DNA from 3 places in the Leeia speluncae genome. Region 2 is predicted to be linked to each of the others. Evidence: predicted binding sites of a transcription regulator. Region 2 holds the regulator's gene; each other region holds the start of a gene.

Region 1 (3,288 bases), on a different contig from region 2:
ACAGACGTCCTTTCGGTTGTACGTAAACAGCCTCTTTAGATATAGACAGTAACCCATCTTTTGCTAATTGTTGAAGTTGTGTTTGCTCGGCAGAGAAAAAGTCTAGGTAAGAAATACCGTACTTCTTTTCGAGTAACTGGATATCAACTTCAAAATCACACATCAATCGCTGGATTAAATCACGTCTAAGTACATCTTCTTCTGTTAAGTCCATTCCGCGATACAAGGGGAGGGTGCCTTTGTCTAGTGCGGCATAGTATTCTTCTGTTGTCTTTACATTTTGGCTGTAACTAGTACCGATTTTACTGATGGCCGAAACGCCGAGGGCCAACATATCAATATCATCGTGCGTTGAGTAACCCTGAAAGTTTCGATGAAGCGTTCCGGCGGTTTGTGCGATTGCTAGCTCATCATTCGGAAGGGCAAAGTGATCCATGCCGATATAAATATATCCAGCGGCAGTTAATTTTTGAATTGCTAGGTTCAAAATATCTAACTTTGTATCTGCAGAGGGTAGATCTGCCTCATTGATCCGACGCTGAGGCATAAACGCATGCGGCAAATGCGCATAGTTATATACAGATAGTCTATCAGGCCTAGCCGCAATCACTTTATCTAGTGTTGTAGAAAAGCGTTCTACGGTCTGTAACGGAAGTCCGTAAATTAAATCCATTGAAACAGACTGAAAACCATACTTTCTAGCTGCGGCTAAGGTGGATAAGGTTTCTTCTTCAGATTGAATTCGGTTCACTGCCACCTGGACGTCCGCATCAAAATCTTGCACGCCAATACTCATGCGATTAAAGCCAAGTTGACGAAGTAGCGCGACCGTTTCTTCAGATACTTTGCGTGGATCGATTTCAATCGAAAACTCACCTGTCGTATCATCCGCAAATTGAAAAGTGGATTTTAGTTTTTGAATTAACCTGGTTAATTGCGCATCTGATAAGAAAGTAGGAGTGCCGCCACCAAAGTGTAGTTGTTCTACTTTGGCATGTTTTGCAAAATGGGGAGCAACAAGGTCAATTTCTTTATCTAGGTAGTCTAGATATTGGTCGGCTTTTGATTTGTCTTTTGTGATGATCTTATTGCAAGCGCAGTAGTAACAAATGGTATTGCAAAAAGGGATGTGCACGTAGAGTGATAGGGCTTTTTCATTTCTATCTAGAAAATGTGTTTTTGCCTGCACCTCAAAAGACGATTGAGTAAATCCTTCATGAAATCTATCTGCTGTTGGATAAGAAGTATATCGAGGCCCGTTGCCTGATAGTCGTTCGATCAACTGCTTATCAAAGATGATGTCTTGCTGAGTTTTCTCGATATTGGCTGAATCTGATTTCATGGAATGTTGCCCGTTTGATTTGACTATGGGCATCATAAGCGTTAGGGCAATTTTATGAGTTGACGTTCATCAAGTGGATGAGTTCAAGTTAACTTAGTACCCGAAAACACAAAGGCCCTATCAGCTTTCACTGATAGGGCCTCGTGTTGTCTCGACTCTCTTTATTTTGCAGTCTCGCCGATTCTAACCGGTCTGTCAGACTGTTCTCCTTTGCTAGCTTGCTTTCTGGCTACATGGCTCGCGGCGCCTGAGAATGTTTGATTCAGGTTTGCTTCGCTGTAGCGGTTCTGCTTGTTCAGCAGATGTGCGTATTTTCCTTATTATTGCGTCAGCGTCAATACCTTGAGGTAAATCAAATTTACGTTTACGTAATATGTAAAATAAAAATGGTTATGCACCAAGATCGAGCATTAATGCGGGCTGTGGGTCAGTTGATGCCCCTTTTTGGTTTTTGACCATCTGGTTAGTTTGGTGGCTAAGCTAAAAATTTAATTTGTTGAAATATATTTTCTAAAATTTCTTTGGAATAAAACTATATAAATCAATTGCTTAGGTTTGTTATTTTGACGTTAAGGTAAATCGATCGTGTTTTTTTAAAAATTTATATAAAAAAATAAAAAAACAGAAAAAAAGTAGAAAAATGTAGATGAATTCTGTTTTATGCGTATTTTTGCCCTGTCATCTGCGGGTAATAATCAGATGATTAAATACGCCTCGTTCAGCCGCTTTGTGTGCGCTGTACCACTTAGGCTGGGAGGAGTGCGATCGACCCGGCACCAATTCTTTATCGATGGGTATGGTTTACTTGCCGATCGAACCTGTGCGAACTAACGCAAACTTCCCAGTGTTGTGCTGGTGTTTTCATCGGAGGAGGGTACATCTTCCCCGATGTCTCTGTGTGTGAGTGTTCGACATGCCTTTCCTATTTCACCGGTTTTGAACGATTGAATCAGATGTGATGCATTTCTTGCTAGCGGTCACTTATCTTGTGATGAACGTAAATTTTCGAAAATACGGAGATCAACAAGGAACTTGTATTTTTCAATGGGCACTTACTTGTTGTTTGTGTAATAATTAATCAGTTAAGAATTTTTACGCAAAAAGCCTTTTTTGAGTTGAAGTTTCTTCATTTGAGGGGCTTGCGACCTGAGAGGAAATCTCTAGATGCACCATTTTGGGGCTAGTGTTTAGAGGAAACCTCCGTCTTTTGTTTTTTTGTAACTCGTCGACAGAAAGTTAAAGCTTATGTTCCAGCATGTAGATGCCTACGCCGGTGATCCAATTTTGACCTTGGTAGAAACCTTTAACAAAGATACCCGCGCGAATAAAGTGAATTTGGGTATTGGTTTGTACTACGATGAAAACGGCAAGATTCCTCTACTAAACTGTGTAAAAGTTGCTGAGCAACGCCGTGTGGCTGCTGAACAACCTCGTCCATATCTACCGATGGAAGGTTTTGGCCCTTACCGTGAAGCCGTTCAGCGTTTGCTATTCGGTGCAGACCACAAAGTATTGGCAGAAAAGCGTGTTGCGACTGTACAGACAATTGGTGGTTCTGGCGCGTTGAAAGTAGGTGCTGACTTCATTAAGCGTTATTTCCCAAATAGCGAAATGTGGGTGAGCGATCCTACATGGGATAACCATCGTTCTATCTTTGATGGTGCAGGCGTGAAAGTAAATGCTTACCCATACTATGATAGCGAGACTGGTAATGTACGTTTTGCTGACATGATTGCATGTTTTAAATCATTGCCAAAACAAACCGTTATCCTATTGCACCCATGCTGCCATAACCCTACTGGTGTTGATCTGACCAAAGAACAATGGCAAGAAGTGATTGCAGTAGTGAAAGCGCAAGAATTGATTGCTTTCATGGATATTGCTTACCAAGGCTTTGGTGAAAGCTTGGATGATGATGCCTATGCAATCCGTGCAATGGCTGATGC
Region 2 (3,288 bases):
GCGCGCAGCTTTCCATAATTTTATTACACCAATAGGGTGTAGATAGTTGCTCAATCCACCACTGAAGTGCTTTGCCTTCTTCTTTGCTTTTCCACGCTAAATTAAAATGGGCATTCGCTCGTTTTTCATTAATTTCTTTGCGAATGAGCCGCCCGCTTTGTAAGTAGGGTTCTGCTAGTGTTCTTGGCAAGTAGCCACAGGCGATGCCTGCTAATTGAGCCGTTAGCTTGGTGCGCATATCAGGTACGAGCAAGGTTTCTTGGCCAGGGAGAATGCCTGAAGAGCGCGGGGCTAATTGCCTTGAACTATCTGCCACGGCAACGGAGCGGTGCCACATAATGTCACTCGCTAATAATGGTTCTGGTACTTTGGCAAGCGCATGTGTGGGGGCTACGCAAAAAATAAAATCAATTTGCCCAATTTGGTGACATGCAAGATCATTTTCTGATGGGGATTCTCCGGGGGCGCCGATGACAAGCTGTGCACGGCCTTCGACGAGCGCATCCCAAGAACCACCAAATACTTCGTGCGTTAGCCGAATCTTTGTGCCATTTACTTGCTGATAAAATTGCTCGAGCAAGGGGAAAATAACAGGCGTTGGAACTACTGTGTCTAGGGCAATAGTGAGCTCTGTTTCCCAACCAGATGCAGCTCGTTTGATGCGGGACTCTAAAGCCGTTGCGGCTTTTAGAAGGTGTCTACCTTCAATCAGTAATTCGATACCTGCTTGCGTTAACTTGGCTCGGTGTCCACTGCGATCAAAAATCTGAACGCCTAAGTCTTGTTCGAGTTTTTGTACAATATAGGTAATGGCAGAGGGTACTCGGTGAAGTGCTTCTGCTGCTGCAGAAAAACTACCTTCCCTGTCAATTGCATCTAGTACCTGCAATGCTTCCAAACTCAATCTAAGCATGGAGTCGATCCTAATTATTTGGCTTGAAGAGAAGAATACTAGATAGACGGGTAACCGAGAAGAATTTATTAGTTACCAAATTAAACGAGAGATGCTGAGGAGAGATCACTTCGTTAGTGGCATACCACTAACGAAGTGATTGAATGAACGGTTTTACTTCTCTGGGCATCCAGCAAGTAGGGCTTTCAAGGCTTCTAGATCAAGGATTTCCACTTCTTTATTAGAGACACGGATAAAACCTTGGTCTTGGAACTTGGAGAAGCTACGGCTAATGGTTTCTAATTTTAAACCAAGGTAGCTGCCAATTTCTTCACGGGTCATTCTCAAAATAAAGTTTTTAGAAGAGTAACCACGTAAGGCAAAGCGTTGAGATAGATTGATTAAGAACGCAGCAAGACGTTCTTCTGCTTTCATATTGCCAAGCAGCATCATCACACCGTGATCACGGACGATCTCACGCGATAGGACTTTGTAGAAGTTGTGCTGCAAAGATGGAATAGAACGGCTTAATTGCTCTAGTTCCGCAAATGGAATTTCGCAAACTTCACTGTCTTCTAGCGCGATGGCGCTACAAGTATGTGTATCGTTACTAATGGCATCCATGCCGAGTAGTTCGCCAGCCATTTGGAAGCCGGTTACTTGTTCTCTGCCATCTTCAGAAACCACGCTCATCTTAAAGAATCCAAGACGAACTGCATATAAAGAAGCCATTGGATCACCAGCACTGTACAGATGCTCACCTTTTTTGATGCGCATGCGTTGGCTGATGAGCGAGTCTAGCTGGGTCATTTCTTCGCCAGATAAACCTAGGGGAAGGCAAAGTTCTTTCAGGCTACAACTAGAGCAAGCAACCCGTAGGTGCTTTAAAGAAACTTCTTGAATAGAGATTGTGCTTGAAGTAGTCATTGCGTTGGCTGCCAAATAAACTGTGAATGCATTTTACCCTAATTTATGAATTACGATGAGGGTTTAACAAAGAAAATAGTGGTTTTGCGTGATTTCTGTTGTTTCGCCGTTAACGGTAATTAAAAATGAAAGGTAATTGTGTATTGTTTTTTCTGATTAATCACATTTGTTTTCGTAATAAAGTTTTATTGGAAAATAAGTGTGTTAATCCATGTTAAGAATCATTGGGTGTCGACAATCTATTGATATAGAACAAATTTTACCGCATGAAGAGCGTTCTCTAGCAAAGAGGCATATCGCGAACTTGATGAAAATCAAGACGAGGCGTTTTGTAAAACGGCATAGTTGAGCCATAACATGATTACATTAGACACATGCCATGACCCCTTTAAAACTCGATCAGTACGATTGCAGTAACGTAGAATTCCCATCGGTAGTGGTACCGAGAGCTTGGAATCATCCGCTATCGCTGATGCTAGAAGATATTGCGGTCTTTCCTACCACTAAACAATATCGTCAGCCAAGATTAAACGATGCTGCTTTGCATCGCGCTTGGCAGAAACCTGTCGTTGGCCGGATGTCGTTACCAGTTAGCTTGACAGAAATCTGGCCTGACAAAGTGAGTGATGAAACTCAGCTTTCAAAAGCGATTGCAAGTGAATGGGAAATTCGCTTGTGCAATTATGAAGGTAAGAGAATTAATTCTGCAACATTACAATTACCATTAAATGGACTTTCTGTAGATGAAATTATCCAAAATTGGTGGGGTAAGGTTGGAAAAGGTGCAATTGAAACAGGTGGAACGGTTAATTTTAAATTGCGTTTGCAAGGTGAAAATAACGTATTGCCGGCATTTATTCCTGAATATTCAAATGTTTATTTGCAGGCAATTAATCCTTTAGATATTTATTTTCATGCCAGTCAGTTATCTGCACTTTGGCGATTGAAAAGTCAGGCCGTTAGCCACTTAGCGGTAGATGTACTGATTGGTGCGGGTGATGCTGTTGGTATACCGGCCGCTGAGTATGTCAAAAGTTTAATGGATTTGGCGCCAGATAGAATTTGTTTACGCCTACCTCAAACAACGACCTTGGCTTCTAGTAAATTGGGTCAGCAAAAAGATACGCTATATCATGTGATTCAGCTCTTAGAAGACAAAGGCTATGGTCACTTAGCTGGCGGTTGGTTTGTGAAACAGGGTGATCCTTGGTTGGGTGCCCAGCGTATTAGTCGTTTAATTTTGAATTCTGCGGGCAACTGGGAAACTGCTACCACTGATTGGGTGGTGGTTGGGCCAAGTACAGCATCTGTGATTGGAACGGTGCAATCGTTTAATGCAGACGAAGGCAAATACGTCGATTTTCTAGCTGAAGAAAAGCTACCTTTGGTGACCGCGCGCAAATTGCCGCTAGATATGTTAGTCAGACGCGCCGTTGTAGAGCAGTTGCTTTGTTTAGGCTACTTAGATT
Region 3 (3,288 bases), on a different contig from region 2:
ATTGGGCACAGCACTTAGCTATTTTAGAGAGAGATGCAAAGCAGTTAGGTATTCCTTTTCCTACTGCATCTTTGTGGGAGAACGATGTTCTGCAACTCTCACAAGAGAATCTCGATCTTCAAACCGCTGTGATCAAACTTACTTTAAGTCGTGGAATTGGTCAGCGAGGATATGCTGCACCTGAAGCGCCTATTGTGACCCGAGTCAGTCAGATAGTGGAATGGAAACGCCCAGATCTATCCATGCTTCACTCCGGTGTTAAAGTGGAGTTATCTGATGTACGTCTTGGTTGGCAACCCTTATTGGCTGGCGCAAAGCATTTAAATCGCTTAGAAAATGTCCTAGCAAAGAGCCGATTAAAAAATGCTGCCGCTTTCGATGGTCTTTTATTGGATCAATCAGGTTGCGTGATTGAAGGCATACAGACAAACTTAATCATGCAAATGCAAAATGGGCAGTGGTTAACGCCAGATTTATCGAGATGTGGTGTTGCGGGTCTAACTAGGCAGTTGGTATTAGATCAGCTTCGTGCAGAAAATCAAACTGTCGAAATTGGCGATGTTTTATTAGCAGAGTTGCTTGAAGCAAAACATCTATGGCTAATGAATAGCCTGAATGGTGTGGTTCCGGTAGCCAAACTGTATATTGATGGAAATGCTCATGAGTTTATGGCAAGCACATTGCCGTTTAACATCGATACGCAAATAGGCTGGCGCGTAGCCTGAGAAACAAAACTTGTTTACTCAGGCTTCCAGTCGATGGACTTGTGCCGCTTACAAAGCCTGAATGCTCGCCTCGATATCATCTAATGATAAATGCCAGTGCTTTAGAATGTGTTGGAAGACGGCAATTTCAATTTCTTGTAGTTCATGATCTGACTTGGTGACATCAAGCAAAATAGCTGCGGTTAACAGACGTTTTTTTGGGTCTGTTACATCATCCAGCATATGATTTAGGCGTTCAGTTGAAACTAAATGAACATTGCCTTCTTCATCTTGCTCATCAGAAATATCAGCTAGGTAGTCGTGAAATACTTGCGTAAATTGTTCTTTAGTCAGGCCAATTACATCATACGCATTGAGTGTTTCTAAAATATCAATCTCACCAGGGTGCACTTCAGCGTCAGTAACAATCATCATCGCAATGATGCGTGCAATTGCTTCTGGGCTATTGTGTTCATATCTTTTCATTGTATTCCCTTATCTGTGCAGTGTTACATAAGGCCGTTCAGTTTGCGGGGGGCGTCTGGTAACGATCTGCAAAACTCTTTGGCAATTTCATAATTTTATGTGTTTGATAATCGAAGCAAACCATAGAGGTTTGTGCTCTTGCAATTTTTTTGCCTAAACTTTGATGGGTTACTTCATAAAGTAGTTCAAATCCGCAACCAGAAAGTTGAGCAACTTCGATAGAGATGTCCAGTATATCTCCATAGAACGCTTCTGCAAGATATTGCACTGCTAAATCTCGTAAGATTAATCCCGCATCTTCCATTTTCATCTCTGTGTAGCCCAGTTGGTGCAAGAATTGCACTCTAGCCTCATGCAGTATGGAAACCAGCGAGTCATGCCCTAAATGATTGCCATAATTTAAATGGGTAACCGTGACAGGGAGGCTAGTTTGGAAGTGACAATTTGAGATTGTCGGTAGCGTAATTTTTGCCATTTTTTACTAAATATGGAAAAGCTTAATTATCCATTTTATGTGTTAATTGCAAGCTAGCAAAGAGATGAAACTAAATATCATCAAATTTCTCTAATCCTAGGTAATCGCTGATATTCGTCAAGGTTTCAAAAAACTGAAAGGCGTATCTTGAAACTGTCATAAATAGAGTCGCTAGTAAAGAGACTCTTTCATAGAGAGGGATGCATCATGTATCAACGTATATTTGTACCTGTAGATGAAAGTAAAACTTCTAACGTTGCTTTGCAGGAAGCCATCCGGTTTGCACAAGACCAGCATGCAATTATTCGCTTAGTGCATGTGGTCGACTTAGCGCAATTCTTTTGGGGTGGTGCTGAGTTTATTGATACTTCTGAGCTGCAACAAAATTTAATTACAGCTGGCCAAAAAGTGTTGGCCGAAGCGGAAGAAAAAGTGAAAGCAGCTGCTATTACGGTTGACTCTCAGCTGCACCAGACTTACGGTGAACGCATTGCTAGAGTGATTAGTGACGATGCAAAAGCATGGAATGCAGATATTGTCGTCATGGGAACACACGGCAAGCGCGGTTTTGATCACTTGTTACTTGGTAGTGTTGCGGAAGGTGTGATGAGAATGGCAACCACGCCACTCTTGATGATTCGCGCAAATTAAGCTAATTTCTTAGTTAGTTTATTGATGAGACCCGCCAACTTGGCGGGTTTCTGCTTTTTCTGGTCACAAAAGTACTTTCAATTTTGTGTCGCTGGGGTAATATATTTTCTTTGCTCGTTGGATTTCGCTGAAATGACATACTGTCTAGGCATGCTGCTCGATGAAGGTTTACTGGTCGCTTCGGACTCTAGAACCAATGCAGGTGTAGATCATATTGCGACATTCGCCAAAATGCATATCTTTGAAGAGGCGGGTGAACGTTTAATCGTAATGATGAACTCGGGGAACTTAGCAACTACTCAAAGTGTGATTAGTCTATTGAGAATGCGAACGCAGTTAAAAGATGAAGAATCGATTTTAACGGTGAAGACGCTTTACGAAGTGGCGGAGTTGGTTGGTGAGACGGTACGAGAGGTTGTTAACCGTGATTCTGATGGGCACTTGTCTGCCAGCAATGTGGATTATGGCTGCTCATTTATCGTCGCAGGGCAAATTAAAGGTGAAGAGCCGCGTCTATTTAATATTTATCCTCAAGGAAATTTTATTGAGGCAACCAAAGACACCATGTATTTTCAAATTGGCGAATCCAAGTATGGTAAGCCAATTATTGATCGCGTGATTCGCCGAGATACGCCTTTGGCTGTTGCGGCAAAGTGTGCGCTGATCTCATTTGATTCGACGATTAAAAGTAATTTATCCGTTGGTTTACCAATTGATATGTTGCTGTACCGAACGGATTCTTTTGCTAAAGCCATTCCACACCGGATTGATGCTGAAGACCCTTATTTTAGGCGCATCAGACAAGATTGGGGCAAGGGGTTGCGGCAAGTCTTTAGTAAGTTGCCAGACGCAAGCTGGTTTGATGAGTAAGTAGATGAAAAATTTAAAATTATTATATTTTGCTCGCCTTCGCGAGTCTTTTGGTCGAGAGACTGAAGAAATCGTGTTGCCGGATGAAGTCGCGACGGTTGG

The links. The regulator FNR, encoded in region 2, switches genes on or off when oxygen is low (the NO sensors DNR and NnrR bind a similar motif). The targets are predictions, from matches to a motif close to TTGATNNNNATCAA.
Region 1: a site for FNR is predicted at 1,402-1,415, ahead of hemN (oxygen-independent coproporphyrinogen III oxidase). Genes of this name have one in related genera too.
Region 3: a site for FNR is predicted at 1,773-1,786, ahead of LIN78_RS12570 (universal stress protein). Genes of this name have one in related genera too.

The regions. Positions count from the first base shown of each region.
Region 1 is NZ_JAJBZT010000004.1:167,299-170,586, forward strand. It holds gene hemN (oxygen-independent coproporphyrinogen III oxidase) at 1-1,342, opposite strand, end outside; gene LIN78_RS08665 (amino acid aminotransferase) at 2,588-3,288, shown strand, end outside.
Region 2 is NZ_JAJBZT010000016.1:16,701-19,988, reverse strand. It holds gene LIN78_RS17505 (LysR family transcriptional regulator) at 1-913, opposite strand, end outside; gene fnr (fumarate/nitrate reduction transcriptional regulator Fnr) at 1,067-1,819, opposite strand; gene LIN78_RS17495 (hypothetical protein) at 2,199-3,288, shown strand, end outside.
Region 3 is NZ_JAJBZT010000006.1:234,939-238,226, forward strand. It holds gene pabC (aminodeoxychorismate lyase) at 1-725, shown strand, start outside; gene LIN78_RS12560 (hypothetical protein) at 774-1,190, opposite strand; gene LIN78_RS12565 (acyl-CoA thioesterase) at 1,228-1,665, opposite strand; gene LIN78_RS12570 (universal stress protein) at 1,873-2,316, shown strand; gene LIN78_RS12575 (proteasome-type protease) at 2,449-3,186, shown strand; gene moaD (molybdopterin converting factor subunit 1) at 3,191-3,288, shown strand, end outside.